4 regions of the Staphylococcus debuckii genome follow, and region 2 is predicted to be linked to each of the others. Evidence: predicted binding sites of a transcription regulator. Region 2 holds the regulator's gene; each other region holds the start of a gene.
What was found. The regulator Rex, encoded in region 2, represses fermentation and respiration genes when NADH is low (regulators of the CRP and FNR family bind a similar motif). The targets are predictions, from matches to a motif close to TTGTGAAATATTTCACAA.
Positions count from the first base shown of each region.

Region 1: CNQ82_RS11070 (formate/nitrite transporter family protein) is a predicted target of Rex. The motif match lies at 1,779-1,796, and genes of this name have one in related genera.
Region 3: arcA (arginine deiminase) is a predicted target of Rex. The motif match lies at 2,214-2,231, and genes of this name have one in related genera.
Region 4: CNQ82_RS02425 (anaerobic C4-dicarboxylate transporter family protein) is a predicted target of Rex. The motif match lies at 3,998-4,015, and genes of this name have one in related genera.

Region 1 is NZ_CP033460.1:2,272,882-2,281,252, reverse strand. It holds gene CNQ82_RS11085 (hypothetical protein) at 1-138, shown strand, start outside; gene CNQ82_RS11080 (hypothetical protein) at 255-437, opposite strand; gene CNQ82_RS11075 (hypothetical protein) at 434-787, opposite strand; gene CNQ82_RS11070 (formate/nitrite transporter family protein) at 854-1,678, opposite strand; gene CNQ82_RS11065 (amino acid permease) at 2,432-3,823, shown strand; gene CNQ82_RS11060 (MurR/RpiR family transcriptional regulator) at 4,082-4,954, opposite strand; gene CNQ82_RS11055 (CPBP family intramembrane glutamic endopeptidase) at 5,419-6,135, shown strand; gene CNQ82_RS11050 (helix-turn-helix transcriptional regulator) at 6,172-6,870, opposite strand; gene CNQ82_RS11045 (inositol monophosphatase family protein) at 7,270-8,079, shown strand; gene CNQ82_RS11040 (LCP family glycopolymer transferase) at 8,168-8,371, shown strand, end outside.
Region 2 is NZ_CP033460.1:2,007,729-2,016,099, reverse strand. It holds gene tsaD (tRNA (adenosine(37)-N6)-threonylcarbamoyltransferase complex transferase subunit TsaD) at 1-357, shown strand, start outside; gene CNQ82_RS09665 (ABC-F family ATP-binding cassette domain-containing protein) at 731-2,659, opposite strand; gene CNQ82_RS09660 (redox-sensing transcriptional repressor Rex) at 3,196-3,840, shown strand; gene CNQ82_RS09655 (sulfurtransferase TusA family protein) at 3,952-4,176, opposite strand; gene CNQ82_RS09650 (YeeE/YedE family protein) at 4,203-5,288, opposite strand; gene CNQ82_RS09645 (GH32 C-terminal domain-containing protein) at 5,501-6,964, shown strand; gene agrA (quorum-sensing response regulator AgrA) at 7,043-7,759, opposite strand; gene agrC (quorum-sensing sensor histidine kinase AgrC) at 7,764-8,371, opposite strand, start outside.
Region 3 is NZ_CP033460.1:707,702-716,072, forward strand. It holds gene CNQ82_RS03100 (thiolase family protein) at 1-1,144, shown strand, start outside; gene CNQ82_RS03105 (hotdog family protein) at 1,379-1,861, shown strand; gene arcA (arginine deiminase) at 2,287-3,522, shown strand; gene arcD (arginine-ornithine antiporter) at 3,790-5,220, shown strand; gene CNQ82_RS03120 (Crp/Fnr family transcriptional regulator) at 5,550-6,221, shown strand; gene CNQ82_RS03125 (arginine repressor) at 6,271-6,723, opposite strand; gene CNQ82_RS03130 (hypothetical protein) at 7,021-7,242, shown strand; gene CNQ82_RS03135 (ThiF family adenylyltransferase) at 7,466-8,371, opposite strand, start outside.
Region 4 is NZ_CP033460.1:527,354-535,724, forward strand. It holds gene CNQ82_RS02415 (putative hydro-lyase) at 436-1,224, shown strand; gene CNQ82_RS02420 (catalase) at 1,519-3,453, shown strand; gene CNQ82_RS02425 (anaerobic C4-dicarboxylate transporter family protein) at 4,045-5,352, shown strand; gene CNQ82_RS13450 (KxYKxGKxW signal peptide domain-containing protein) at 5,660-5,722, shown strand; gene CNQ82_RS13105 (accessory Sec-dependent LPXTG-anchored adhesin) at 5,750-8,371, shown strand, end outside.

The DNA.
Region 1 (8,371 bases), 270 kb from region 2:
GGCAATTTAGTGTTAGGACCTATCTTTAATAAAAAGGTACCAATGAATGTGCGATTCAGAGCATTTATGGTAGGATCCACGATTTATCTTATTACTGCCTATCTTTGTTATATCTTAATTTTAAAAGGAAAGATGTAAGGGAGGGAGCGGGACTGGGACAAAATTTTGTTCTAGGTCCGCTTTTTTATAAAATTCAACTATAGCAGAAAAAAGGGTTAAGACATTCAAAATTGTCTCAACCCAGATAAATTCAATTATTTAGTTGCAAAATATAATCCTACAACGATTAATAAAAGTAATATTGCATCTATACCAATCATTAAAGCACGACGTGAAGTTGCTTCACCGTTTTCTTTTAAACGTTTATACATCATATAATTTGGTATCAAGTTTGCGATTAAAAGTATGATAACAATAACAATGAGTATAATTTTCATTCAGATTCTCCATTTCTGTCTTTTGATGATAGGTCCCAGAGAAATACTATGACTATACCGCAAATAACACCTGCACCTACTCCGATTTTCATATGTCCTGTGAGCTGACCAATTACAATACCGAGGATGACGGTAATAGGGAGGACAATACCGAATTTTATTTTTCTAGCTGGAGAAGTCAACGCGCTGAACATTGCAATATAACAAATTCCGAACGCTGCTGCAGCTACGATAGATAGCAATAAAGTATGCATCACAGTTTCATGACTGCCCATACGGTTCAGGAAGAAGAATAATGCTCCGAAGATAAACGTATATAAAATAGCGCGTGAGACAATTTGTTTAGTCAATTCTGACGTCTCCTTTCAACATGATTAGTCAAATTATAACACATCAATGGAAAGGACCTGTATAAATCATTCTTTTTCAAATTGATGATGATCATTCAAGAAAGCATAGAACAGACCAATGATAAGGTCGCCACCGATATAGTTGCCGATAAATGCTGCAATAACATTAAGCACTGCTGGCCAAAAATGTAAAACATCAACCTGATAGATAAGACCGCCAATAAATAGACAAGCGTTATAAACGACGTGTTCATAGCCCATAAATGCGAATACGGCTACGCCGAACATCATGACAAACATTTTAGCTAAAATATCGTCAATTTGCATGGCAATAACTAATGAAATATTAATAAAGAAGTTGGCGAAAATACCCTTAGCCAGTAATTCTAAGAAATTAGCTGTCATAGTTTTATGGTGAATGACTTCCGAAAGTTGTTTCAACATATCAGGTGTCATGCTGTCACTCATACGTAAGATTAAGAAGAAGACTAATGCGCCTAAGATATTACCTAGGAAGCAGAGCATGAATATTTTGAATACCCGCCAAGGTTTAATAACACGATAGTACATTCCTACTGTAAAATACATAAAGTTACTAGTTAATAATTCTGAGTTAGTAAACAAAATGAGTACCAATGCAAAGCTGAAGGCAATAGAGCCTATAATATTTACAACACCAGGACTTGCTTGACCTATTAAACTGGCTTTAATTGCAAGTACAAATACTGAAATGATACTAATAATAAAACCAGCCATCATCGCACGCAATAAATAACGGCGCATAAATGTCGCTTGCAGCACGTCTTTTGTTCGGATGGTTTCTACAACATCCTTAACCCACTGACGTCCATAAAATACCTTATCCCAACGGATATTCTTTTCACGATTCATCCTAAAAACTCCTTGTATATGAGAAGACAACTTCTCGATTTATGTAATAAGAGCAATTTCAACTTTTGCAATGCATTTATTATAATTGGAAAGTTCGTTTTTGTGAATACTTTCACAAATAACTTTTGAGTAATTTTGCTAATTATGTCCGAATCGTGAAAAATTTTAAATTAACTAATATTAAAGTAAGCAAATAAAGCTGATGCCAATTAATCAAGCAGATTTTCTCAAGAAATTGAGAAGTATAATAAAAAAGAAGGGAATCAATTTCAAGTGATAACAAACTATTATACTGAAAATTCAAAAAGTCAGATTGCATGTTAAACAAATTCCGTGCTATAATATCAAAATAATATGAAACTCTTATAAAAAGGATTGAAAATAATAAAAGTTCCGTAACGACAAGGATGGTTATTTTCATAACTTAAAGGATTCATTATTGTGATGAGTGCGATTTGCATGAAATACTATGATGACTGCATTTCTGTTTCATTGTAAATAAAATAATGAAAGCGCATACATAAAAGTGTAAATTTTATGTTTTAATCATAGAATTTTATAGTATAATTAGTCTCATTAGGCATAGGAGCTACTTTCGATATAAATAAGATATTTAGTTGATTTATTTTTCGCAATCTTCAGACATAAAAAGGGGAACCGGATAATAAGATAGCGATTGGAATTAATTCGGGGTTGAAATATCGAAATAAGACTGAGCCTGGAAATTTTGTTAAAGAGAAGGGGTATTTTCTAATGGAAGAAACTCAATTAAAACGGGGATTAAGCTCTAGACAGATACAAATGATCGCTTTAGGCGGCACAATCGGCGTAGGTTTGTTCATGGGTGCAACGAGCACAATTAAATGGACAGGGCCGTCAGTTATCTTTGCTTATCTGATTGTAGGTATATTTTTATTTTTAGTTATGCGAGCAATGGGAGAAATGGTTTATTTACATCCAACAACGGGTTCATTTGCAAACTTTGCAAGTGATTATATTCATCCGGTGGCTGGATATTTAACGGCTTGGAGCAACATTTTCCAATGGGTAGTTGTGGGTATGAGTGAAGTCATTGCGGTTGGGGAATACATGCGATATTGGTTCCCAGAATTACCGGAATGGATTCCAGGTGTGATTGTTATCGTTTTATTAGCAGGCGCGAACTTAGCTTCTGTTAAAGCTTTCGGAGAATTTGAATTCTGGTTTGCAATGATTAAAATTGTAACTATCATTTTAATGATTATTGCCGGATTTGGTTTAATTTTCTTCGGCCTAGGTAATGGTGGCCATGCAATTGGTTTTTCTAACTTATGGTCACACGGTGGATTTATGCCAAATGGCTGGGTCGGCTTCTTCTTTGCTTTATCTATTGTTGTAGGATCTTATCAAGGGGTAGAATTGATAGGGATTACAGCTGGAGAAACAAAAGATCCTCAAAAGAATATTAAAAAAGCAGTTAACGGTGTTATCTGGCGTATTTTGATTTTCTATATCGGTGCAATTTTTGTAATCGTGACAGTTTATCCTTGGGATCAACTTGGCAGTATCGGTAGCCCGTTTACACAAACATTTGCAAAAGTAGGTATTACATTTGCGGCTGGTTTAATCAACTTCGTAGTATTAACAGCAGCAATGTCTGGCTGTAACTCAGGTATCTTCAGTGCCAGCCGTATGATTTATACACTAGCGCAACATAAGCAATTACCGAAAGTTTTCTTGAAGGTTATGAAAAATGGTGTGCCTGTCTACACAGTATTAGCAATGGCTATCGGTATTTTTGTCGGTGTTATCTTGAATATTATTTTACCAATGTTTATCAAAGGTGCAGATAGTATTTTCGTATACGTGTATAGTGCATCTATTTTACCAGGTATGATTCCTTGGTTTATGATTTTAATCAGTCATATTCGTTTCCGCAGATTGCATCCTGAAGAAGTAGAAGGACATCCGTTTACAATGCCAGGAGGCGTTGCGGCAAGTTATTTAACAATTGCTTTCTTATTATTAGTATTAGTAGGTATGTTATTTAATAAGGAAACAGTAGTATCTGTAGTTATCGGTTTAATTTTCTTAGCCTTTATGACAGCTTATTACTTTGTTAGAGGTTATGATAGATTGCCTAAGGAAGATCAATATTTAGAATAAGATTTGAAATGAAAGCTGGGACAATGTTTTGTCTCAGCTTTTGTTGTTTATGTAGCTTTTGGCGAAAGTGTCGAGGCTCGGCCACGTCGCCTAGACACTTCCCAAATTTTCTCTCCCGCTGTCCAAAATGCAACAAAATCCTGTCCGCCTTCCGCTCTTTTTCACAAGATTTTTTTCATCTAAAGTCCATACATGAATAATTTAAAAATCTGCAAAATAAAGAACGAGCTGAGATCTAATTAATAATCTCAGCTCGCTTTAATGTTCAAATTCTATATTTGATAAATGTTTTTTATAGTTATTCAAAGCCATCTTAGATTGTGTAACTAAGTCTAGTGAATTTGAAAAGTCTAATGAAAGATAGCGGTAATAGAGCACATTAATCATGAAGAGTTGTGCAGTAAGTGAAGTGGTAGCAGCCATGCGCACTTCGCTTTCATCTGTTTCTCCATAAATTAAATCGACATCAGTATATTGTGTAATCGGATTATCTTTCTTTCCCATAAGAGAAATCAAAAATAGATGATAATCAGAGGCCACACGAGTTATCGCTTCTAATTCATTGTGTTCTCCGCTGTTTGAAATAATGAAAAGGCAGTCTCTAGCATCGTGTGTAGCGATGATATTAATTAACGTATGCACACTTTCAATACAATGTGCGTCAATTCCTACACGAGATAGTTTTTGAAATAAATCTCTCGCTGCTACATATGAGGCACCGAAACCAAAAATAAAAACAGTGCGTGCTTGTTTTAATTGCATGCAGACTTTATCAATGTCAGCTTCATTTACTTCATCTGAAACTTTGCATAAAGTTTGAGTAGTTCGAGACAGCATTTTACGTTTAATAGTCTCTAAAGATTCATTTGCCTGTAGTTCTAATTGACGAGGTTGCGTCCGTGCTGACATATACTTTGAAACTTCGGTTTTTAATTCCTGAAATCCGCCGTCAGTAACCTTATAACCAAAGCGCACTACAGATGAAGGACTTGTATTGGTTCGATTTGCAAGTGTATGCGTGGTCATATCCAAAATCTGTTGAGGACGGCGTAGAATGTAATCTGCAATTTTCTTTTCACTTTTCGTAAACGAAGGATATTTAGATTCTAATTTAAATAAAATATTTGTCATAAAAATCACCTGCTCTACGGATTCTCTAATGCATGTAAACAAAATTGTGATGAATGCATAGATAGCAGTAAACAAAATCCCATAACCAAGTTGATAGAAAATGTGGTTTATTCTGCACTTTCATATCGAGTAAGTCGGATATTCTCCCGGTATCTCAACTTACAACTTGATAAACTTAATTGTTCCTAGTGTACTACACGTTATGAAGTTAGACAATTGTGAATTTTGAAGTGTTTCTATAATTATTATACCTGTCTCATATAAAGCTGAAACTTTTACTTATGTATCCCAGTCCTCGTATTTTTATCATTATTACTTGATTACTTGTTTATAGATGTTCAAGGCGAGAGAACCATCGTCGGTTATGATTCTCCTTGTCTGAAAATATTTGTGCTTAAAATACAGGTAGAATATAATATATTAATAACGTTATATAGAATTGAAATTTGAATTAGGGGGCCATTATGGTTTTAAGAAAAGATAAACCCGCATGGAGAGACTTATGGTTGGTGCCTATCGCTCTTGTTGGCATATTTGTGTGTTCAGCAATAGAAATGCTTATAGCTTTAAACTTCCATGCTCCATTTAATGAAGATACACTCAACGGCGTAGGTGCGCTTGGACAAATGTTGAGTTACATAATTGTATTAATTGTTTTCTATTATTTTCATTACCAAGAAATGCCGGAAAGGTTGCGCGCAGGATGGCATTACGTAAGGAAACGTTGGTTATTTTTATTAATTACGCTCCTTGTAGTCATGGGGGTTGAAACATTATATAACCAATTAATGTCCATGTTGCCAGAAGGTATCGGATTTAAGGAAACGCAAAATGAAGAAAGCTTGGCTTCTCTGTTTAAAAATCCAGCATTTCTTCCATTCAGTTTCTTATTTGTGGTGATTCTAGCACCAGTAGTTGAAGAACTGTTTTTTAGAAATGTAATTATCGGAGAGCTAGGAAAGAAATTCAATTATATAGTGATGGGCATCATTTCTGCACTAGCTTTTGCAGCGATGCATGTTATAGGAGCTGCTTCTCCATTTGAATTTGGTTCCTACTTTATTATCGCAGTTGCACTTGTACTTGTTTATTTTAAATCTGGTAAAAGTACAGCCGCTACTATTTTTATCCATCTCGGAAATAATTTAGTTTCTTTCTTAATGACTGTATTTTTCAGTTGAAAGGAAAAATTCATATCTATAAAAAAATCCAACTGATCAATTGGCAGAATCAGTTGGATTTAAAAATTTCTGGTAGTTATAAATAGAAATATCGTGAGTTTTTACGGTTTTTTGGAAAGAATACGAAATGTCTTTGATATCAGTAATAGCAATTTCTTTCGTTATGCCACGGCCGATATCAAATATCACAACATGCCAATCGGCTTTTCGGCAAATTAATCCGATAAAGATGACATTTTCTTTTTCTAAGTTTCCTTGCAACTCATACTCCACTAACATGACATTGCGTTCCGCACAATAAATTAGTAAGTCTGAAAAAGTATGGGGCAGTGCAGTATGAGGATTAGATTCAAATTTGATGTAGCGATTCATGCGCTTTAAAATCCGTCTGATATGGGTGGCTGGTTGATTCAAACATTTCTTAATAAGTTGCTGTATTTCTGCATGGTAGGGCAACTTTGTATAGGATTGACTTTCATTTAAAGTCATAAATAAAGCAAGCATCTGTTCTTCGGTGAGCTCCAGTTTAATAGGTGAATGATCTGGTTGGATACGATAACCGCCTAAAGCGCCTTGCTTTGCGATAATTTGTACACCTTGTTTTTCAAGGTCTTGAATATCACGTAATATAGTACGCTTAGAAACTTCTAGTTTTTTCGCAAGTTGCATAGCAGTGAGTTGATCGTTGGATTCTATAAAGTGAATTAATTTATTTTGACGTTCAACTTTATTCATTGATGCCACCTCCCATATATTACATATTACAATGATTATATCATATTTAGTATTATTTGATATTTATTCGCAAAAAAATGCTGAAAAGTACAAAAAAATTAAAGTAAACGCTTACATTAATTGAAAAGATGTGATACACTTTTAATAGTAACTAGGAGATAGCACTTAGTAACAAAGGGGTAATAATAAATCATAGTCGTGTGATTTATTAAAAATGTGCAAATCACTAGTTAATTAACATCTTCAATATTATTACTTACTTTCCTTTCTATGCCGACTAGTATTGCTAGTCGGTTTTTTAAATGCACAAAAAATTTAAATTTTATTAACGTTTTTCTAGAATTACATGCTAAAATAACAATAATACATAAATTAATAAATTGATTTGAGGTGTATAGTTTGAATAAAACAGAACGTATCCATCTTGATAAAGCAATCAGACAATGGCTAACAGGGTTAGATGAGATTATCCCGGAACTCATTCATAATATGCGTACGGAGACCAAAGCGAATCAATTTGATTTGGTCACAAACGTTGACCGTATCATTCAAGATAAATTTGAAATATTTTTAGAGACACATTATCCTGAACACCAATTATTTGCTGAAGAAAAGAATAATGATTTGATAGATGCTAAACATGGTGATGTATGGATTATGGATCCTATCGATGGAACAGCTAATTTAGTAAAACAGCAAACAGATTATTGCATTATTCTTTCCTATTTTTCAGAAGGAGAACCTCAATTGTCGTATATCTATGATTATCCTCATAAAGTACTGTATAAAGCAATTAGAGGTATGGGTGCATTTGAAAATGAGGTGATGATGTCTACAGTTAAAGCACAAGATATTAAGGACATGATTTTATCTTATAATATGTATGTTCTAAATGAGCAAACTATAGAAGATTTGAAAGCTGCAGCATTTAGTTATCGTTTAATCGGTTCTTGCGGTTTAGATTCAGTCAGAGTAATTAAAGGACAATTCGGAGCACACATTAATACGAACTCTAAACCTTGGGATATTTCAGCGCAGTTTCTTTTTGCTGAAGAATTAGGTTTGAAAATGACTAACCTAGAAGGTGGACCTATCGATTTTGCGGAAGCGGGACCCTTTATCATCAGTAATCCAGGTTGTCATGAAACTATATTACAGATTTTGAATCAAAAAGGCGGGTATCAAACTAATTTTGTGAATAAGACTTAAGTATCATGTTTTATAAAATTAGTTATAATATAATGAGTTTATTAAGAAAGCTAGATTTGCAGAAAGCTGAATTGTGAGGAGTGGTTGGGTGAGAAGGTCAGAAGATCCTAAGAGAAAAATGGGAACTGTTCCCAAGGTATTGTTATGGGCATTTGGTATTTTAGTATTATTGGCTGTGATTGCAGCAATCTATTTAGCATTTAAAATTTTTGCGGTGGGCGGCAGTATACATAACCCATTAGACAGAAATAAGTCAGAGTTGAGAAAAGAGAAAGTAGATTTAAATAAAGGC
Region 2 (8,371 bases):
AATTTAAGACAGAAAGACGCAGCTATTATTCCTGAAAACGTAGCGGCAAGTTTCCAAAACAGTGTCGTAGAAGTTTTAGTTGGAAAAGCTATAAAAGCTTGTGAAACCTATCATGTTAATCAATTAATTGTAGCTGGCGGAGTAGCAAGTAATAAAGGATTGCGCACTGAATTGAAGAAAGCATGCGCTGACCACGGAATTAAATTATCGATACCGAACCCTAAATTATGTACGGATAATGCAGCAATGATAGGTGCAGCAGGCCATTATCTATATAAAGCTGGCATGAGAAGCGATATGCAATTGAACGGACATAGCAGTTTAGATATTGAAGACTTTTCAGTTGAGCAGTCATAAATATGGGTATAAAAAATAATGATTATAGATGAAGCGGAAGCTGTGACATTAATTTGTTCGAGCTTCCGCTTTTTTTAAGGATTTACAGTTTTAACTTATTTAATACAGCTTTTACAATTGTCAATAGCGAACGTGCGTACTTATCAACAGAAAGTGTATAAAGTGTGGATAAGTGTGGTGATAAATGTGTATAAACAGGAAAAGCAGTGTGAATAGATGAGGAATAAGTAACTTATTACTTGTGGATAACTAGGATAACTCTGTGGATAGTTGATGTTAAGGGATTTTTAATGTTGATAATTTTGTTAAGGAATTGTAATAAAAGAGGACTAAAATGAAGTAATCATTTTTAGTCCTCTGTAACCTTTATGGATTAAATTATTTTTTCTTGTAATTCTTCCCAACGCTTCATAATATGTTCGAGCTGTTGTTCGGTATGGTTTTTCTCTTCAGCCAATTGTCCAGCTTTTTCAGGATCACTGAAGATTTCTGGCTGGGTCAATTGCTCATCAATTTCTGCGATTTTTTGCTCGCAAGCTTCAATTTCTGTTTCGCAATTTTCGATTTGACGTTCAATTTGACGTTGTTCACGTTTCTGGGCTTTTTGTTCTGAATAAGAGTTGGTAGTATTCTCAGATGCTTTCTTTTCAGCTTGCTCTGCTTCAGCCTTTGCTTGTAAAGCAGCTTTCTCTTCAGTTTTATCCAAGTAATATTGATAATCACCCGCATACATTGTGCCACCAGTTTCATCCATATCGAAAATTTTATTAGCGAGTTGGTTGATAAAGTATCTATCATGCGAAACGAAAATTAAGGTGCCTTCAAAATCTTGCAGTGCCTGTTCCAGCATTTCTTTTGAATCTATATCTAAATGGTTGGTAGGCTCATCCAAGATAAGCACATTATTTCTTTCTAACATGAGGAGGGCAAGTTGAAGACGTGCTTTCTCGCCACCTGATAAATCATTAATCACTTTTTTGACATCATCTTGCACAAATAAGAAACGACCGAGTACTGCACGCACATCCTTTTCTGGCATTGTAGGGTACTGATCCCATACATAATCGAGAATTGTTTTATTTGATTTGAATTCAGCTTGTTTTTGATCATAATAACCGACTCGTAAATTAGCACCATGACTAATTTCGCCACTAATTTTCGGAAGACGCTCAGCAATTGTTTTGATAAAAGTAGATTTACCTATACCATTAGGTCCGATAACTGCAATATGGTCGCCTTTTGTGACTTCAAGTGTAATAGGGGAAGTCACAGGATGATGTTCATAACCGATTTCTAAGTTGCGGATATGATAGACATCATTACCGGTATTGCGATCGAAAGCAAATTGGATAATGGCGCTTCTAGCATCTAACATTGGTTTATCTATACGTTCGATTTTTTCTAATACTTTACGTCGACTTTTTGCCATTCCGCTCGTCGAGGCGCGTGTAATATTCTTTTCCACAAAAGTTTCAAGTCGCTTGATTTCAGCTTGTTGCCGCTCATATTCTTGCATACGTTTTTCATAGTATTGATCACGTTGCGTAATAAACTTACTGTAGTTGCCGACATAATGTTGAACGGCTCCTAAAGCGACATCATAAATTTGGTTGACTGTTTTGTCGAGGAAGAAGCGGTCATGACTGATAATCACGATAGCGCCTTTAAAGTAATTTAAGTAATCTTCTAACCATTGTGTGGTTTCCATGTCTAGATGGTTGGTAGGTTCATCTAGTAGTAATAAGTCAGGTTCACTCAATAACATTTGAGCCAAAGACAAACGTGTTTTTTGCCCACCGCTGAAGTCATTGACTGGCCGATGGAAGTCGTCCTCTGTGAAATCTAAACCATGTAACACAGTTTTAATCTTGCTTTCATATTGATAACCCTCTAAGCGTTCGAATTGGTTAGAGAGGGATTCATATTTAGACATGTGTTCTTTAAATGTCTCAGTTTCGTAGGCATCCGCATGTTCAGCTAACCAATTTGTTTCTGCTTGCATATCTAATTCCATTTGCTTAAGTTTCGCAAACGGTTTCGACATTTCTTCCCAAACAGTATGATTAGTATCTAATGTCATTTGTTGCGTCAAATAACCTACTTTTAAGTTTTTGATTTTTGAAATATGACCTTCATCATAATTGTCAACACCAGCAATGATTTTCATTAGGGTAGATTTGCCGGCACCATTGCGACCGACAATACCGATTTTCTCATGACTCTTAACTTCAAAATGGACATCGCTGAAGATTTCTTCTCCATCAAAAGATTTAGAGACATCATTTAGTTGTAGTAATATCATGCCGTTTAATTTACGAGATAAAGTAGTTGTGGAATATCTCGTAGTCCTCCTTTCTTGGCTCTTTTAATCACTTACTTACCATTATAAGTGCTAAACTTGGATATGCCTATTAAATCTTCTTGATTTTCGAGTTTGAAAAATAATGCAGATTTACATTGAAATTGAAAGTGAATATTCAATTGTATTAAATTTGTTAGGATATCATGTGTTCAAATTATATATTTAATCGTATAATGATAACTACATTGCTGAAAAATAAGTGACAAATTTAACTGTAATTTATATGGATATTGTTTAAATTGTTCATAGAAAGTTACTTTTACAGTCATTTATTTTAGGGGGTATATAAGGTATACTTAGTTAATAAAAATGCTTTATTCCTTCTTGTTTAGGAAGATTAATGTAAGAACAATATAAAACAAAAACTATTTGCATATATCAATTTGTCCGTTGGAAACATATTTAAGCACAACTATTTCTGTGTAGTACCTTCGGGAAATTGAGAAATAGTTTAAAAGATGTGGGGGTAAACATAAATGAGTAATCAAAAAAATAATATTCCTCGTGCGACTTTAAAACGTTTGCCGCTCTATTACAGACTTGTCAACCAACTTCATGAAAAAGGCATTGACCGTGTTAATTCTAAGACAATCAGCGAGGCCTTAGATATTGATTCTGCTTCAATCAGAAGAGATTTTTCTTACTTTGGAGAATTGGGTAAGAAAGGTTATGGTTATAATGTTGAAAGTCTGTTAGAATTTTTCAAGAGTAAAATTAGCGAGCGAGATACCATTAAAATTGGTTTAGTGGGAGTAGGGAACTTAGGTAAGGCCTTGCTCTCATATAATTTCTCTATTCATGATGAGATGTTAATTACTGAGGCATTTGATGTACGTGATGATATTATAGGCCAGCAAATCGGCAATGTTGTTGTGAAAGATATGCAAGATCTTCAAAAAGCCTTGAAAAAAGCTGATTTGGATGTGGTTATACTTACAACACCTGGTCCCGCGGCACAAGAAGCTGCTAATCAACTCGTGCAGAGTGATGTCAAAGGTATCATGAATTTCACTCCAGTACGTATTGATGTGCCGGAAGATGTATCAGTTCATCAAATAGATTTAGGAATTGAATTACAATCTTTGTTGTTCTTTATGAATAATTTACGTACTAATAGCTAAAAAAGATTGCCAAAGCTATTGCTATTAAAAATAGAGTTGGGACCTCATAAGAAGTCCCAGCTCATTTTATTTGCCTGTAGAATGATGTCCATTCTTAATTTTAATAAGTTTTTAAGCTTTTTGAACTGTAATTGTCCAAGAAGCATCTCCAAGTTGTTCATAATTGGTTACTGGATAATTCTTTTCAGCTGCCCAATTCGGAATCGCTTCTGTTGCTTGCGTGCAGTCGAAGTCAATTTTCAACTCATCGCCGATTTGCAATTCTTCCATTTTCTTTTGTGCTTCAATTAGTGGGAAAGGACAAACCATACCTACTGTACCGAGTTCGTATAACATATAAACACCCCTTAATAAGTTTGAAATTATGATTGTGCTGCAGGACGTGCTGCATTTTGATGAGAAGACTTTTGTACGGCCTTCATAGGTTTGACGAATAAGAAGTAACTCATAAACCAAGTACCCAAAATCATAGCAGCTAAAGCAATCCAGCCTTGCCATGATAGAGCTGCTGTAGCTACTAAACCATTTCCGATTGAACATCCACCAGCTACAGAAGCGTCGAATCCCATAAAGGCACCGCCGATAACGCTATTACGCAATGTTTTCTTATCTGGAAGTCTCCAAGCGAATTCTCTAGATCCTTTGGCTGCGATATATGAGCCGATAAAAATACCAAGGACTAAGAACACTCCCCAGTCTAAGAAAGAAGTTTTACCAGATAAAATGAATTGTACAAGGTTGGAAGAAGGAGTTGTAATACCTAATCCGCCCTCACGTCCAGTTGAGTAACTCATCGGCCATGCAAGTAAAGCTATTAATCCGACTGCGATGGCAGCGACGAAAGGATGAAACTTCTTCTCAAAGAAGAAGTGACGTACGCCTGTATAGCGTTGTTTTAATTTTGGTACTGCAATTTTAGGTTTAGGCTTACGTAGTGTTCTGACTACCAGATAACCTGTTATAGCCACAATCGCAATTACCCAAATCCAAGCAGGGATACCAGTGCTTGTTGACATATCAGCATTCACGTTAGTTTTCGAATTTAATTTTTCCATGACTGGTTTTAGTACACCAGCTTTAGTGATGGCTGAAAAGACAGCATATGAAAATAATGCCAGCCAGCTGCCGATTAAACCTTCGCCAGCTCTATAATAAGTTCCAGTAGCGCAACCGCCAGCAAGTACAATTCCTACACCGAAGATAAATGAACCGACGATTGTCCCTGCGATAGGGAAGGTACCATTATCTAAAGGTTTGCCGATAATAGCTGTAAAGACAAGTAAACCGATTGCCTGAACTGATATCGCTATCAATAAAGCATAAAACATTTTATTGTTTTTTTGAACGTACATATCACGGAAGCCTCCAGCTAAGCAGAAACGTGTACGCTGCATAACAAATCCGAGCAAACTTCCGACCAGAAGTCCACTAATAATCATCCATAGCATTAAATCCCCTCATTTCCGATAATGTTAATAAGCTTTATAATAATAAAGAATGTTATCATTTGCAAGAGGAGATTTTTTCTATTTTAATTTTTAATTTTGTTAGGAGCATATAATTTTAATATTCAAGCTTAAAAATGAGATATAAGCTCACAGTGAAATATGCTAAAATATGGATAATGACTATTATCGTACGAAACAGGAGGAGCGCCTTCATGCAACCATGGACAAATGAAACATCATTTCAACGTATAGAACAAACTTCTACGGAAGCACTGACTGAAATGAAACAACAAGTCAGTAAATCTTCCTATACACAAACATTTCATCTGCACCCTCCATTCGGAGCAGCAGGTAAACCTAATGGGATGATATACCATAATGGTAAATATTATATTTCTCATGAGTGGTATCCATTTTATTCTCAAGAAGGCTTAAGTTATGGGTTTCAATATGAAACAACTGATTTAGTACATTTTGAAGCGGACGGCAGTGTATTGCAGCCAGATAGCCGTTTTGATGAGTACGGAATTAAAGGCGGCAGTATTTTTATCTATCAAGATAATTTGCACTATCTTTATACGGGGCAAGGCGCAAGTAGCGATAAAGCGCTGATACCATATCAATTATTAGCATTTATCAACAATCATCACCAAGCTAATAAATATCCTAAACCAGTCGTTGAAAACCCACCTGAAAAGTTCTTGCCTAGCTTGCAAGATCCTAAAGTTTTTTCAAAAGATGATCAGTTTTATGCATTATTTGGTGCACAAACTGAAGAAAAACAAGGCAGAATAGTAGTTTATAGTGCTGAAAATCCTTTGAGTTGGAAATATGAAAAGCCTATTAAAACCAAACTTGCAGATTTTGGCCAAGCCTGGACTTCACCAGATTATTTTACAATAAGCGGCTATGATATATTGATGTTTACGGTACATCATGAAGATAATCAAATTCACTCAGGTTTCTTATTAGGACATTTGGATTTCGAAAGATTAACCATGAATCATGGTGACTATAAATTATTGGATGAAGGATTTGGTTTCACTGCTCCTCAAACGTTTGAAGATGAAGCGGGTAACCGAGTCTTGATGGGTTTACTTGAAGCACAAGGAGATATTGAAGAATTGAATCAAGCTGATACAGCACCTTGTTTATCCATACCAAGAACGCTCTCCATCGAACAAGGCAAATTATATCAACGTCCGCATCCATCTTATACAGCACTTAGATACAATGAAGAAACAGCTTTAGGCTACGCTAATAAATTCACGAAACAACTGCATCCATACGAGGGCGAGCAGTTCGAAATGTTGATTGATATTTTGGAAAATGAAGCGACAGAAATATATTTTGAACTTAGAGCTTCTAGAAAAAATACTACGCTCATTACTTATAATACACATTCTAGATTAGTTACTTTAGATTGCAGCGAGAGTGGGGCATTGCCGAATGAAGCTTATGGCACAAAATGTTCTGTGCAGCTTGCTCAACCGCTTGAACAATTAAGAATATTCGTGGATTCTTCGAGTATTGAAATCTTTTGTAACGATGGAGAAAGAGTCATGTCTTCACGTATCTTTCCTGATGAAAATAGTACTGGTATTAAAGCAGGCACTGAATCTGGACAAGTTTATTTGAAGTTTACAAAATATAATCTAAAACCGATTTTTGGGTAAAAAATACGGTTAAAATCATACTGCACAAACATAAAGCCGATTCAGACATTTATTAAAGGTCTTAATCGGCTTTTAAATTTATATTTTTTTAAGGTTGCGAACTGAGACATAGCAATGTTCGCCGTTTTTAAAATGAATTTCGCGTTCTTTAGAAATGACTTCTTCAATATTGTTGCGGTTAATCACAAAACTGTTATGGCAACGAAAGAAGCGGTCATCTATGTTGCTCAGTTCCTTTAAACTGCCATAAAATTCAATTTGGCGATTATCCAAATGTGCAATTAAACGGTGCGATTTAGAGGAAGATTCAAAGAACATCACATCATCGTAATTCACATATACCGAATTGCTGCCTCTCTTTAATTCAATAGTCTCTACATTGTTTTCTTTTGAAAGAAGTTGCAAACGTGTGAGGGAAGTCTCAAGGCAATCGATAATACGTGATTTCATTTCACTTGGATCGTCTTTAAAAATAAAGTCCATGGCAGCCACTTTATAAACAAAAGTAAGATAAGTGAGTTCGCTGTGACTTGTAATAAATATGATGCTGCCCATCGTATCATATTTCCTCAACTCACTACCGAGTTTAATACCATTAATATCTGCATCTAATTGGATATCCAAGAAATAGCAACAAATTTCGTTTGTTGCTTTCGCATACTCTAATACTTCATAAGGATCCGCAGTTGACAAAACAATTTCTAATGGTTTTTCTTCAATCATAATATAATTATTGATAATTTCTTCGATATGAGAACGTTGTTGCAGATCGTCTTCACAGATAATAATTTTCATTATCTCACTCCTTACGTTTCGTATTGATAATCTCTAGTTTCTGAATAAAGTAATCGTTTTCAATGACTGTGTCCAATAAGACATTATCCTTACTTTCGGATATTTCTTTTAATGTAGACAATCCTAAACCTCTATTATTTCCTTTAGTGGAAAAACCTTCTTGGAAAAGTTCATGCACTTTAGGAATATCTTTCGCACATTTGTTCATAATAATGATCATTACTGAGTTTTCTTCTTTTATAAACCCAATTTGAATCAATGGATTGTCAATTTCTAAAGAAGCTTCAATAGCATTATCTAATATAATTCCAACCATTCTTGATAAATCTATCATATTCAGTGAAATCTCATTAATTTCGTCTGGTACTTCTACACTCACTTGAATATTATTTTCTTGAGCTTGAATAATTTTACTAGTTAGTAAGCCTTTAAGTTCACGTATTTGCAAATGTTCGATACCGTTAATCTTAAATGATTTAGTTTGAATATTATCTTTTAAAGGTGTGATATTTTTATCGAAATAAGTTTTCAAACCTTCCATATCGTCATCTCGTATAAATTCGGACATAGATAATAAAATATTGACATAGTCGTGTCTGAATTTACGCATAT
Region 3 (8,371 bases), 1.3 Mb from region 2:
AGAAGCAGTGATTATCGAAGCGAAACGTACCCCCATCGGCCGATATGGCGGGATGTTTAAACATCTTGAACCCGAAGACCTGTTGAAGCCGTTGATACAAGAACTGACAAACTTGCACGTCAATATTAAAAATCATATCGATGATGTGATTATTGGCAACACGGTCGGCAACGGCGGGAATATCGCACGCAAAGCCTTACTCCACGCTGATTTGCCCCAACATATCCCGGGCATGACTATCGATCGCCAATGTGGCTCGGGCTTAGAAGCGGTGAATTTAGCTTGTCGTCTAATCCAAAGCGGTGCTGGAGAAATTTATCTGGCTGGCGGTGTAGAATCAGTCAGCCGAGCTCCCTGGAAGATTCAAAAGCCGCAGTCTTTATATGAAAAGAAACCTCCAGAAATTTACGAGCGCGCGCCTTTCACACCAGATAACTATGGTGACCCGAGCATGCTTGAAGCGGCAGAGAATGTGGCACAGATGTATCATATATCACGCGCCCGCCAAGATGACTGGGCAGCACGCAGCCACGCTCGCTATCATGCCCATCAAACAGAAATCGCTCGAGAAATAGTACCTGTGAAAGCACATGGGCAATGGATTGAGGCGGACGAGTCACCTAAACAGAACATGACCGCACAACGTTTAGGGAAATTACGGTCTATTTTTCCGGAAGGGACCGTAACAGTCGGCAATGCTTGTCCGAAAAGTGATGGGGCAGCCCTCGTATTAGTGATGTCGAAGCACAAAGCCTGGACATTAGGATTGTTGCCGAAATTGCGATTCGTGGACAGCGAGGTGTCAGGGGTGAATCCTAAAGTGCTCGGAGTCGGCCCAGTCCCAGCAGCTGAGCATGCATTAGAACGTCAAGGTTGGTCGGTTTCCGATATCGATTTCACAGCCTTTAACGAGGCATTCAGTTCGCAAGTCTTAGCTTCAATGGATCTCTTGAGCCTGCCAGCAGAGAAAGTCAATCCTTATGGCGGTGCTTTGGCAGAAGGTCATCCCTATGGTGCGAGCGGCGCCAATCTGATTGCGCGCTTGGTGACCATCCAAACTTATAACCCGGGAAATAAATTGATGGCCGCAATCGGAATCGGCGGTGGCATGGGAATCGCTAGCCTGTTCGAAAGGGTGGAATAAATGGAGACACTAGAATTTCACTGGACACAAAGCGATGCGCAACGAGATCCCTTTTATCTGACCAAGATTTGGAATCGCTTTGCAACCTTTCAACCCTATCATCATCAAAACCTGCTCCTGCGGAAAAAGAAAATCCGCAAACGTCGTCCGCTGTCTGCCGGGGTATCCTATCATGCAGAGCTGGACTGCCGGAGCAAGCGGGAATTGAAGCACATGACGCATTGCTGCTATCAATTGACAGTTGCCGATACAGCAGGCATCGCTATAGAAATCGTCACTGAATTTGTAGTCATACCGGACGTAGCGAACAAGCGAGATACAGCAGGGGTGCGTGCAGGCGCGTCACAGCGCGAGTCACGCCCACAACCAGCAATAAGCAATCCCCATGCAGTCCACTTAAAGATAGAGTGGCCCCGTGTGCTGCAATATCTAGAAGATGTGGAAGATGATAATCCCGTCCACCCGCAAACCAAGATTGTGCCAGGAGACTATGTTGCAATGTTGATTCTGCAATATTGGGATGGGGCACCAGCTGATTCATTTTCAACAGAGGCTAAGGCCATTACAGAAAGTTATACAGCGATAGACTTGAAGTTTAAACAGCCGATGTATGCAGGAGATACGTTGGTAGGAGAAGCGGAAATTGAAGCGGGTCAATTAACAGTGACAGTTTACAATCAATTCGGCACACCTTGCATGGTCTTCCAATGTCGATAAGTAGTGAGCAGACGAGCGCTCATTTTTGCATAATTTATAGAAGAGTAGAAGTGCACATTCATCAGTGCATACTACTCTTTTTTATTTTGCAAGCGCGTATATTCAATGCAATAAGCATTAATAATCATTGGAATATTAGAAGAAAGCCTATCAATTCAGGCACTTTGCTAGTTTACAATAGCCATAATGAATATATTTTCTAAAAAATGAATAAAATACTTTTTCAAGAAATTTCGGCAATTCAAAAATGTATAAAACTGCGGTATATGCATAAAAACCGCCCAAATTTGTAGTAATTATACAAAATAATGCAATGAATAAATGCAGCAGTGTGAAAATAGCAACAATACTCATGTGATTACATTCACATAAGTAGCTTATGCAAGGCTTACAATGTAGACAAATAGAACAAGGAGGTTTCACAAATGAATGAACATCCAATTAAAGTAAACAGTGAGATCGGAAAATTGAAAACGGTATTACTTAAACGCCCTGGTAAAGAATTAGAAAATTTAGTGCCTGAGTATCTTGGTGAATTGTTATTTGATGATATCCCATACTTGAAAGTAGCACAAGAAGAACATGATAAATTCGCGCAAACATTACGCGATGAAGGTATAGAAGTTGTTTATCTTGAAGACTTGGCAGCTGAAGCGATTGAAGATCCTGAAGTACGCAAACAATTTATTGATGATGTCTTAGCAGAATCAGAAGAAACATTATTAGGTCATGAAGATGCAGTGAAAGCCTTATTCGAAGACTTAGATAATAAAGAATTAGTTGAAAAAGTAATGGCAGGTGTGCGTAAAGAAGAAGTCGAAACAGGACATACACACTTGGTTGAATATGTAGATGATTCTTATCCATTCTACATGAATCCAATGCCTAACTTATATTTCACACGTGACCCGCAAGCATCTATCGGCAATGGTATGACAGTCAATCGTATGTATTGGCCAGCACGCCGTAGAGAATCTATTTTCTTCACATACATCTTGAAACATCATCCACGTTTCAAAGATGCAGATGTGCCGGTATGGTTAGACCGCAACTCACCATACAATATTGAAGGCGGAGATGAACTTGTATTATCTGAAGAAGTCGTAGCGGTAGGTATTTCTGAAAGAACTTCAGCACAAGCCATTGAAAAATTAGCACGTCAAATCTTTGCGAACCCAGAATCTAAAATTAAAAAAATCGTAGCGATTGAAATTGCGAATACACGTGCATTCATGCATTTAGACACAGTCTTCACAATGATTGATTACGATAAATTTACTATCCACTCAGCAATCGAGAAAAAAGGTGACGATATGAATATCTTCACTATCGAACCAAGTGACGATGGCAAAGATATTAAAATTACTAAAACTTCTAACTTAAAAGAAACATTAAAAGATGCCTTAGGTTTGGATGACATTACATTCATTCCGACTGGTGATGGTGACCGTATTGTAGGACCACGTGAACAATGGAATGACGGTTCAAATACTTTAACAATCCGTCCAGGAGTAGTAGTCACTTACGACCGCAACTATGTATCTAACCAATTATTACGCGATAACGGCATCAAAGTTATTGAGATTACAGGTAGTGAATTGGTTCGCGGAAGAGGGGGCCCTCGTTGCATGAGCCAACCTTTATACCGCGAAGATATCTAATTTCAAAGTGATGACGAGGCTTTAAGTGAAATGGATTGCAGCAATAGAGGTAGTTCGAAGTCTTTGCTTAAAGTCTGGTTATCTATTATCAATACTGCTTTGAAAAAATAAATCTATTACGACAACAGTCGCAGAATAGCCCGTGTATTGAAGAAGACCGCACGAAAAAACTATTAAAGCAGTATGCGTCAAAAACTGAATAAATTGACAACACATGCTTAGGGACGAAAAAGCAGTAAGACTCTAAGTATTAAAGGAGTTTTGAAAATGAGCGAACAATTAGAACAAAATAAACTCAGTAAAACAGCTTTAATCGGTTTGGTCATTGGTTCCATGATCGGCGGCGGTGCCTTCAACATACTTTCAGACATGGGCGGCAATGCTGGTGGATTAGCAATCATCATCGGTTGGATTATTACAGCTATCGGTATGATTTCTTTAGCCTTTGTATTCCAAAACTTAACAAATAAACGTCCTGATTTAGATGGTGGGATTTATAGTTACGCCCGTGCAGGTTTCGGTGACTTCGTCGGTTTCTCCAGTGCATGGGGATATTGGTTTGCTGCCTTCTTAGGCAACGTAGCTTATGCGACTTTACTGATGTCAGCAGTCGGCAACTTCTTCCCGATATTTAAAGGTGGTAACACACTTCCTAGTATTATCGTAGCCTCCATCTTGCTATGGGGTGTGCACTTCTTGATTTTACGCGGTGTTGAAACAGCTGCTTTAATCAATAGTATTGTAACAGTTGCTAAATTAATTCCGATTTTCTTGGCTATCGTTTGTATGTTGGTAGCATTCCATTTTGACACTTTTATGGCAGGATTTGCTGGAATGAAAGGCAACATTGCTTTACCGCTTAACTTTTCAAATATTATGGAACAAGTAAAAAGTACCATGTTAATTACAGTGTGGGTCTTTACAGGTATAGAAGGTGCTGTCGTCTTCTCTGGCCGTGCTAAAACGAAAAAAGACGTCGGAACAGCTACAGTCATCGGACTCTTGTTAGTATTAGTGATTTACTTCTTATTAACTGTACTCGCACAAGGTGTCATTGCACAAGGTCATATTTCACAATTAGATCAGCCTTCAATGGCCAGCTTACTTGCACATATTGTAGGACCTTGGGGCTCAACAGTAGTTAATATCGGTTTAATTATCTCAGTACTCGGTGCTTGGTTAGGTTGGACATTGTTAGCAGGGGAATTACCATTTGTAGTAGCTAAAGACAAAATGTTCCCTAAATGGTTTGCTAAACAAAACGTCAACGGCGCACCTGTCAATTCATTATTAATTACTAACATCTTAGTACAATTATTCTTAATCAGTATGTTATTTACAGAAAGTGCTTATCAGTTTGCATTCTCACTCGCATCAAGTGCCATCTTAATTCCATATGCATTCAGTGCTTTCTACCAACTTAAATATACGATTCAAGAAGATCGCAAAGCACATGTGCAATTAGTCATCGGTATTATTTCATCAATCTATGCAATATGGCTCATTTACGCAGCAGGCGTGGACTACTTGTTGTTGACAATGCTGCTTTATATTCCGGGACTCTTTGTGTATCACCGTGTGCAAAAAAACAACCAACGAAAATTCATTAAACGCGACTACATCTTAATGGGATTCATTATCCTCTTCGCGATTATCGGTATCATCCGCTTAGCTACAGGTGCAGTCAACGTCTTCTAGCAATAAAGTTATAAATAGAATTTTTACTAACCAGGGCGAAGACATCTATATCAATTGAGCAAATTCATATGTAAACACAGTGGTTGCTTAACCCCCGAAGCCCTAACAAATACGCTTTGGGGGTTTCATTATGGCATTCAGAAACAGCGAGCACCTTTTAATTCCGAGAATTGCAATTGATTATGATACAATTAATTTGTTGTAATAATAATCATATATTGAACACATCATCAATTTAACGAATTACTTTAATTATATAAAATTTAGTGAAAACAGATGAGCAATCATATTCATTTTTAAAAAAGACGAGAGAAATGAGGTGATGGTGTATGAGCAGGACAACTGAGACCTTTCAGTCCTCAATTCAAGAATTATCCAAAATGTTAGAAGTGCCGTCAGGATTGATTGTTCCGCACCTTTCTGAAATTTACGTTCGGAATTATGAAAAGGGACAAGTCATTTACTATCAAGGATCAGAAGCGGACAGCATCTATTTATTAATAGAAGGTTATGTATCGCGAGAACGTTTGAACGAAAATGGTGATGACTATTTAATGCTGAACCGCGGCCACACATTATTTCCAATCAGCCATCTTTTTGAACAAGAACATTATGAAGAATCTTGTACCGCGTTGACTGATGCACTCATTGTTCGTGTACCTAAAAATTTGATTGAATACTTGAGCAAGAATAATGAAGACACCTTCGTTAAAATCTTTACCTTGTTGCGCCAAGAACAGCAAATCAGCATTAATCGCAACATGGCCTTGATGGGGCGCAACGCCGAACAGAAAGTCATCAACACCTTGCGCATACTAGGTGAGACCATCGGCAACGACCAAGGCGCCTATTACGAAATCGACAAAGTGATGACCGTAACTCTGTTAAGCGCATTAGCAGGCGTCTCCAGAGAAAAGGCCAGCCATGTCGTGCGCGGCCTCAGCAACAATAACTTAGTCTTGAAAAACTATCAAACTTGGACCATCAGCAAGTCCATCTAATATACAAAATGAGCAGTCGCCATCAATTACAGGCCACTGCTCATTTACTTTAAGTCTCTAATAATAAATACTTCACATACTCCGCTTCTTCTGCGGACTTCAACAACACCATAATCACATCATTACCGCTCACCGTACCCAACACATGCGGCAACTGCATCTGATCAATACAATAATTAATCGTACGCGCAAACCCAGGCTCCGTCTTAATCAAGATATAACTATCCTTCACAATCACCGAATTCACACTATTCTGCCGATACTTCTTAAACGCTTCACGATAACTCTTCGCAGAATTCTTCTCAGGCAGCACATAATACGATTGATTCGCACCATTCGGGACCTTAGTGACATTCAACTCCTGCAAATCCTTCGCCACCGTCGTCATACTGAAAATCAAATTATATTGCTCCTCCAAAATTTCCGCCAACTCACGCACCGTCGAAATTTTATTATTCTTCAGTAATAATTTAATCAATTCAAGACGCTTTTCTTTCTCCATATCTTCATCCCTCAAATTTATAAATATACAGTATTATTGTATTCTATAAATTAAACGAACTCAATCCCAAGCCACTCATATTCACAAAATTTTTTGGGGGAAGAAAACTTTAGAAAGTACAGCTTGTTGAAGAGCTGACTCAGGACGGCAATAACTGCTGCCTCTGATTAATAGTGCATAAATGTGTAAATAGCATACGACCAATAAAGGAAGTAGGCCATTATAAAAATATTTTCATTCATAGTGTGGTTGATGGTATAATAATTTAAAATCAACGACATCAAGGGGGACATCAAGATGATTATATTCATGGAAATCATGTTGCTTACAGTCATCGCACTCGTTATGGAACATCGCATGACCAGGCGAGGCAACATGTCAAAGTCACAATGGTTCACTCGCATGCTGAAAATAGGGGTTGCCGTAGTACTCATCACGATCGCCATATCCTTTTTCCAAAATCTCGACGTAGTGATTGCAGGTTTTAAAGACGGTTATACAAGTTATCTAGAATTTTAATATAGTGAAGTTATTGGGGAATTGAGGGTAGGATAAAATAAGATCCTAACCCTCTTTCTAATTATAAATAGGAAATTGTCGCTAAGTGTCTAGGCTGGAGTTTGGAGCCTCGACACTTGTGACCCAAACTGTATAAGCAGCGAAGCGGAGCCTCGACATTTAAGCCTCAAACACAAAAAAACAGAGACTGCCCCACCACGAGCAGCCTCTGTTCAGTTAGTTATTATTTCATCGCTTTCAATAAATGCTGATATAACGCTTCTGCAGTTTCAGCATCCTCTATTCCATGTACATTCATACGACCATCTTTAAACAAAGTAGCAGACCGGCCACCAATATCCAGCAATTTCACATAAGGATTTGCTTTTAAGATATGGCCGGGAAACAAGTCAGCATTGTCAAAATGCTGCGGCTTAAAGCGGAAGACGTAAGTATCGCCGCAACTGCCTTCTACCCTTTTCGGCTCAGCTACCCCGAGCATTTCATAAGCAGCCTGTCCGCTGCAGACTGGACAATCAGGATTTTTCATACGACTGACATCCATACTTTGTTGCTTCATATTAAAGGGTTCAACAGTCAGCAATTTGCCAGAGAAGCCTGTGCCTGCCATATAACGCATTACTTCAGCAATTTGATAACTGACCACTTGCAAGATTACTGGCGGAATAACACCATTAATTGCACAACTTTCAGCAGTTTCAGGCGCTTCGCTCATTAAGCAGCGTAAGCAAGGACCTGTATAATCAATAGCGTAAACCGTACCTTTGCCGCCGACCGCTGCGCCATAAACCCATGGCAAACCAAGTTTATGACACACTTCATTGAATAAGAAGCGGATGGCGAAATGATCCATGCCGTCTAACAGCATGTCGGGAGCAACATCTGTCAGCATACGTTCAATATTAGTCGGAGTGATTTCCTGATAAAGGGGTTGGATTTCAACTTCCGAGTTGATTTGACGTAATTTATCAGCTAAGGCATAGACTTTCGGACGCATTTCTAACGCATCCGCTTCATCATACAACGCTTGTCGGTGCAAGTTAGATATTTCTACAATATCCATATCTACAATCGTTAACTTACCGACACCCATGCGCACCAATTGTTCTGCTAAATGACTGCCCAAAGC
Region 4 (8,371 bases), 1.2 Mb from region 2:
ACATCAATGCAGATACGTTACTAACCGTTGTGTTAGTCTTTGTACTGATAGTGTTCGTTATAAGCCATAAGACAAAAAAATAAGCTGATTAAGTTTAATGAGAACTTAATCAGCCAACCAAAAGGTTCGTTTGGTATTCACAAGCACCAGTTGTGAGCCTTTACTCGGAAGATACTAGTTCGCCGCTAGTATCTTCTTTTTTAATACACATAAATCATAGCATGGAAATAAAGTTACCGCAACATATAATGTACAAAAACATTACAAATTAGCCTAACATAAAGTCGACTGATTTCAGTCTATATCCCCAACCGCACTACCACCGTTCTTTATAAGCCGTAAGACAAAAACGAGAAAACGCTTACACACAACCGCGCACATCCCCCCAGAATCTGTTAAAATAGTACAAACACTAAACAAAGGGGATGTTTACACATGACAGATTTACAAAATATTTCGCCGCAAGCCTTGCGTAAAAAAATTCGAGAAAAAGAAGTCACAGGACATACAAGCGGGATGGCAAAAGGTTACATTCAAGCCAATGTCGTTATTCTACCTTCAAAATATGCATATGATTTTTTAAAATTCTGTTTCAAAAATCCGAAAACCTGCCCATTGCTCGACGTCTCAGAAGTCGGCGAAGTCAACTTTTCCAAATACGGCAAAGATGCAGATATCACTACAGACGTAGGCGCTTACCGCGTTTATAAAAACGGAGAACTTATTGACACACCGACAGACGTACAAGACCTGTTTAACGAAGACATGGTCAGCTTCCTGATCGGCTGCAGCTTCACCTTCGAACACGCCTTGCTAGAAGCCGGAATTCCACTGCGCCATCTTGAAGAAGGCCACAACGTTCCCATGTACATCACCAATATACCCGCCGAACCAGCAGGACGCTTTGACGGCAACATCACAGTCAGCATGCGTCCCATGACCATGAAAGACGCCATCCGTGCCACAGAAATCACCACACATTTCAAGAACGTCCACGGCTCACCAATCCATATCGGCAACCCAGCAGACATCGGAGTAGAAGACCTAGACCATCCAGATTTCGGCGAACCCGTCCAAATTAAAGCCAACGAAGTACCCGTCTTTTGGGGCTGCGGCGTGACCCCGCAATCAGTCGCACTCGATGCCAAACCCGACCTGATCATCACACACGCACCTGGCCATATGTTCATCACCGACATCAAAGACAGTGAACTCAGTGACTAACCCCTGGCGGAAAAGAAAGACTTGGAGAGCACCTCCCTTTTTGAAAGGGGTGCTTTTTTTCATCCACTCCTCCTCAAAAAATACTACACACATTCCGGTATTTGTATATTTTTATTATATAAATCAACATTAAATGCAAATTGAGTTTTATATAAACTCTAAAAGGGAACAGATTACCGTGGTTTTATTTTTACACATATGTGAGGGGGATTTACATTGAGTAAACAAGAAGAAAATAATAATAAAAAGCTCGAGCAGTTGGAACAGTTTAAGAAAAACGGTAAAGACCAACCGATGACTACCAATAATGGTACAAAAGTCAGCGAAGACGAACTCACTTTAACAGCAGGCGAACGTGGGCCAAGCCTGCTTGAAGACTTTCATTTCAGAGAAAAAATTATGCATTTCGACCATGAACGTATTCCAGAACGCGTAGTACATGCACGCGGCTTTGGTGCTCATGGCGAATTCGAATTATATGAAGATTTATCAGAATATACATCAGCTGATTTCTTAACAAATACTGATAAGAAGACACCGTTATTTACGAGAATTTCTACAGTACAAGGTTCGAAAGGTTCTCCGGATACAGTTCGTGACGTACGTGGTTTCGCAACTAAATTCTACACTGACGAAGGTATCTTTGACTTAGTAGGTAACGATATTCCAGTCTTCTTCGTCCAAGATGCAATCAAATTCCCGGACGTGATTCATGCAGTGAAACCTGAACCTGATACAGAAACGCCACAAGGTGGTTCGGCACATGATACATTCTGGGACTTCTTTGCTGAAAATCCAGAAGCGTCACATACCACAATGTGGGTCATGAGTGACCGCGGTATTCCGAAAAATATTCGTCAACTTGAAGGATTCGGCGTACATACGTACCGTTTAGTTAACGCAAAAGGCGAATCTTTCTTTGTTAAATTCCATTGGCGTCCAGTATATGGTTTAGAATCATTAGTATGGGATGAAGCACAAATCTTACAAGGTAAAGATATCGATTTCCATCGTAAAGACTTACATGAATCAATCGAAAAAGGTGATTACCCAGCTTGGGAATTAGGTCTGCAAATTATTCGCGAAGACCAAGAATTTGATTTCGACTTCGATATCTTAGATCCGACTAAATTATGGCCGGAAGATGAAATTCCTGTAAAAATTGTAGGTAAAATGACATTGAACCGCAATGTAGACAATGTCTTTGATGAAATCGAACAAATCGCTTTCCATCCAGGACATGTCGTGCCAGGGATAGATTTCTCAGATGACCCACTCTTACAAGGTCGTCTTTTCTCCTACACAGATACACAAATTTCACGTCTTGGGGGCCCTAACTTTAACCAAATTCCTATCAACCGCCCAGTGAATAAAGTGCACAATAACCAACGTGATGCAATGTACCAAATGGATATCCATACAGATAAAACATCTTATCACAACAATGGTATGGAAGGTAACTGCCCATTCACTAGCTCTAAAGCACAAGGCGGTTTCGAACACTATCCAGAACGCGTTGAAGGTCATAAAGTGCGTACACGCAGTGAAAGTTTCAAAGACTATTACTCACAAGCTAAATTATATCTTAACAGCTTAACGCAACCTGAATATGACCATACAGTTGACGGTTTCTCATTTGAAATTGGTAAATGTAAAAGTATGGATGTGCGTCAACGCGCAGTTAATCAATTAAATAAAATTGACCGTGAACTTGCCGAACGTGTAGCAGATAATGTAGGCGTTACAGTTCCGGAAGAAAATGAAGAAGTAAAATCCGATAAAAAAGACAGTCAATTGACGATGGAAAAATATAATCGTCCATTACCAGGTCACTCAGTAGCCGTATTGATTAACGGCGATATCGATCCAGAAACATTGAAAAAATATGCAAAAGAATTTGCTTCAAACGGTTTAAACTATGCTTTCATTGGTAAACAACAAAAAGAATTGTCAGATGACATCACAGTGAATGACACTTATGAAACAGGACACTCTACTTTATTCGACAGCTTAGTGATTCTATCAGATGGCAATGGTTTAGTGCCGGATGCAGAAGAATTTGCAGCATTGGCTTACAAACATAAAAAGCCGATTATCTTTAACGAAGCGGCAGCTAAAGATTTACAAGATGGCAAAATCAAATTAGATGCACCAGGCGTCTTCACTTCAGATAATCCAGATACTATCGTGAAAGCATTTGATAAAGTGCGTTATTGGGATAGAAAATAAATAAGTGAATGAGATATTAAGCAAGATTTAGGGGCTAGGACATCAATTGGTGTCCTAGCCCTTTTATTGTGAGGAAAAGTTATTGGGGATGGGGGGATAGGAATATATTGGCCAAGATGGGAGTCAACGTGTCCAATAAACGGATATATTGGCCAAGAATGAGAGCAACGTGTCCAATATCCGTATAATCAAGACACAACTCAAAAACTAGTGTCCAGATTCGGGTGTTTTCTAGACACAACTCAAAAAGTAGTGTCTAGAATATAGTGTTTTTTAGATACAACTCGAAAACTAGTATCTAGATTCCGTTTTTTTCTTGGCACTTCCTCGCAGTTCAAACTACCCTAAGCAGGTAAAAGTAAAAACCGCTTCACAACTTAAGTTAAAATAAATACGCTATTAATCCTCAACACACTTAAGTAATTTTTTATTTCAAAATAATGTAGTGAGAAAATGAAGATAGATTTAAAAATTGTTACGAAATAGTCGAATTTAAGAGTGAAAACGGCATGCCGAAATTTCTTACATCGTGATACACTAAACCATGGTAAATTTTTCACAAAGTTTAAAAGGGTAAAGTGAGGAGTCAACATGTTCCTATTTATAACGGAAATTGTGATTATGGTACTCGCTATTATTATGGGACTGAGAACAGCGGGTGCATTAGGCTGTGGTATTTTCGCCATTGTAGCACAGTTGATTATGATATTTATATTTGGCTTGCCTCCGGGATCCGCCCCGGTGACAGCCGTACTTATTATTTTATCTATTGGTATTGCAGGAGGAACTTTGCAAGCAACAGGAGGTATAGATTATCTCGTATACCTCGCTTCAAAGATTATTGAACGCTTTCCAAAGTCTATTATTTTTATTGCGCCGATGATTGTCTTCTTATTTGTATTTGGCATCGGAACAGCAAATATTGCATTATCACTTGAACCTATTATTGCAAAGACTGCGACGAAAGCAGGGATTCAACCGAAGCGACCGCTCATCGCCTCAGTATTAACGGCAAACTTAGCTTTGCTTTGTAGTCCGGCAGCCTCAGCAACGGCATATATTATTGCAACATTAGCAGTAACTGGAGTAACGATGGGTAAATATCTATCTATCGTTTTACCGACTGCCTTACTCAGCATGTTAGCACTCAGTGTTTACTGCACATTTGTTGGACGTAAACGCAATGTTCAACCAAGCGTATTTGCTGAAAATATCTTGAGCGATTTAGAAGAAGAAAGTATTAAACCGTATTTTCCACGCAGAGTTAAACTCGGAGTAGCGGCCTTTTTAATTGGCGTAGGTTGTATTTTAGTATTCGGTATATTTTCAGATCTCGTTCCTACATTTAAAGTAGACGGCAAAATGATTAAATTACAGACAACGGATATTGTCCAACTCTTTATGTATGCCAGTGCAGCAGTCAATCTCGTATTGGTTAAACTGAAAACAAGTGATATTTTGTCTTCGCACATTACACAATCTGCAATTGGTGCCTTGTTTGCAGTGCTTGGGCCTGGTTGGCTAGGTGCGACCATCTTCAGTGCACCACAGAATAAAAAAATTATGACCCAGGAAATAGGCGGTATTATTGAACAGGTACCTTGGCTCGTTATTATTCTGGTTTCGCTCGTTACAATTATTGTCATCTCGCAATCAGCTACGGCTTCGATTATGCTTCCAATCTTGATGAGCATCGGCGTGCCACCGACCTTTTTCTTAGCCATGGTACAGACTTTAAATGTCAATTTCGTGATTCCTGCGCAACCCACCCTGTTATTTGCAGTGGATCTTGATGAGACGAAACAGACTCGGGCAACCAGCTTTATCGTGCCTGGATTTTTTGCCATTACGGTCTCAGTCATTATAGGCTTTACTATAAAAGCAATACTTGGAATTTAATTTTAAACAGATGGAAAGACTTCTGCTGGAGTGTTTCTGTCTGTTTTTTGCATTTTGAAAATGTTTAAGTTTCAATTTCAGTGCAATACTAAATACTGTAGTAGCATAGCCTAATAGTGAATTTCTTTGATTTTATATTTTTAAATTAGAAAATTTTGTTAAAGTTGTTGTAAAAAGCAATTAAACATCATATATTTAAAGGATAAGTAAAAATATAATCGACTTTTTGATAGAGCAGAAAATATTTATAAAGAAAAGATTGGGGATTGTATGAATGTCGAAGAAAAAGAAAAAACTCGAACAAAGCATGGGAGAAAAAAAGGTAAGGTTCAAGCTATATAAAGCCGGCAAACATTGGATTAAAGCTTGATTAAAAGAAATTGAATTATTACGAATTATGGGAATGCCTTTTAGAAATAAATCGGTTGAAAAGGAACAAAAAATTGAACTTGATGTAGATACAACCGACGATTTGAAAAAAGACTTCATTAAAAAATCCGCTGTGGTAGGCGGCGCATTTGCCACAATGAATTTAATAGATGGACACCAAGCATTCGCAGCTTCAGAAACCCCTGTCACTTCTGAGTTATCATCTTTCAGTGAGACAGTTGCAAATCAAAATTCTACCTCTCTGACTAAATCTTCAGCAAGCCAATCTAACACGAATGCAAGTACAGAAAGCTCAGCAAGCGAAACCAACACTGAATCCTCTCAAGCAGAAAGTACTGCACCTTCACAAACAAGTACGTCAGAACAAAGTGAAGCTATTGATTCAAGCAGTATGTCGGAAAGCGGAAAAGACGAACAAGTTGAATCAACAAGCGATTCTCAAACAGAAAGCAAGTCGGTTTCAAAATCCGCTGAATCGTCACAATCATCACAATTTAGTGAGCCATCTGAAAGCCATAAAACTTCAGAAACAAGCACATCAAAATCTGAAGCTATCCAAAACTCAGAGGCTTCTTCAAGTACGGATAATTCTGAGAGCCAGGCGCATACGCAATCAAGTGAAAGTCAGACCCATCAAGAACAAAAAGATTCTGAAAACTTAACGAAAGGTAGTTCAGAAGCTTCTCAAAGTACAACTAAATCTTCAGCTGATAGTACTTCCGCTAAAGATAGTACGACTACCTCTTCAACAGATAAAAAGTCAGTTGCCAACAGCACATCAGATAACAGTACAACATCAAGTAGTGCTTCGAATAAAACAGCTTCAACCAACTCTCAGAATTCAACAAAAACTGATGCGAGTGGCACGCAAAGTACGACATCATCAAACAGTACTTCTAGTAGTGTGAATCCATCAACAAGCACTAGTACCAGTATGTCTAATTCACCTTTACGCGTGAGAATGTTAGCCGCAACACCACAAGCGGCTCAAATGGCAGCAGCCGCAGCAACTACTACGTCTACAACTTATACAGGCGTAGGCAAAGATAAATATAATGGCGTATCGATTTATTATCATTTAACTATTACGAATACCAACAATACTTCATTAACATTTGTATATACAGTAACCTATGACAATCCTGACACGACTACTGTAGAAAAACCATCTTTAAACTCTAATACAGTAACTATGAATACATGGGGAACTGCGACAGTACCGATGATTACTTTAGGTGCAGGTTATGGTACACCGACGAATGTACAATCAGGGCTATCTACTTGGGATGCACCTACAAAATTTTTGACGACACCAAGGCCTACTGATAACCCGATGACAAAGAATGGTAATGGTTATAGTTGGCCATATACAACCATCACTTCTACCAACACGGGGAAAGGATATGGCATTACATCTATCTTTACGGTGCCGATTTCCGACCCTAAAGCAGATTTATCGTTTACATTTATACCTTATGCTTCGCAAAATGATAGCAGCTTAGGCAAAGCGAATTACTTTGCGACAACCATTAAAGGCGTCGATCCAGTACAATCACAATCGACAAGTACATCTATCGTGCAATCAACCAGTACAAGTGCAGCATCAGCATCAACTTCAACAAGTGCAAGTATCGTTGCCGATTCTCTGTCGAAAAGCACCTCAGCTTCCGAGAGTGCCAGTGCTGAGGCCTCAACGAATGCCAGTATATCTGACTCTCAATCAGCAAGTGGTTCATTAAGTACTTCTATACAGCAATCAGCAAGTACAGCAACTTCATTGTCTGATTCTATTGCAACATCTCAATCAATCAGCGGCTCAACTAGCGCATCGACAGCAGCATCACTGGCCACTTCAACATCTAATAGCTCATCAATCAGTAGCTCTACATCCAGTTCATTAAGTGCTTCCACTGCAAAAAGCATTTCGGACAGTGTATCTAAAAGTGGATCCCTAGCGGATTCACAGTCAGCATCAACCAGTCTTTCAAATCAGACAAGCGAATCCTTATCAACATCTCAATCTATCAGTGAAGCAGCGAGTACTTCAAAGAGCAATTCAACAGCAGCAAGTACATCAGTATCAGAAAGTGACTCTATTTCAAAAGCAAATTCAATTGCGGCATCACAATCAGCCAGCAGCTCTTTAAGTACGTCTGAAGCAAATTCAATTGCCGCTTCAACATCAGAAAGTACGGCCATTAGTACTTCCAAGTCATCATCACTAAGCGGGTCGTTATCAACAAGTACTTCAACAAGCACCTCAGACAGCGAAGTCATTTCCGCTTCAACATCTAAAAGTGACTCCATAGCGGAATCCAACTCAGTTTCAACATCACAATCATTAAGCGCCATACAAAGTACTTCTCTAAGCGAAGCAACATCCGCTTCATTATCAAGCAGTACTTCAACAAGTACATCGGAATCTGAAGCATTAAGCACTTCGCTTTCAACGAGCCTATCAAACAGTAATTCTGGTAGTCTGTCACAATCCATCAGCACTTCAGAAAGCACAGCAGCGTCACAATCAGCAAGCACATCTCAACAAACATCACTTTCAGCATCGACATCAGACAGTATTGCGGCTAGTACTTCTCAATCGCAAGCGCTAAGTGAATCACTTGCAACAAGT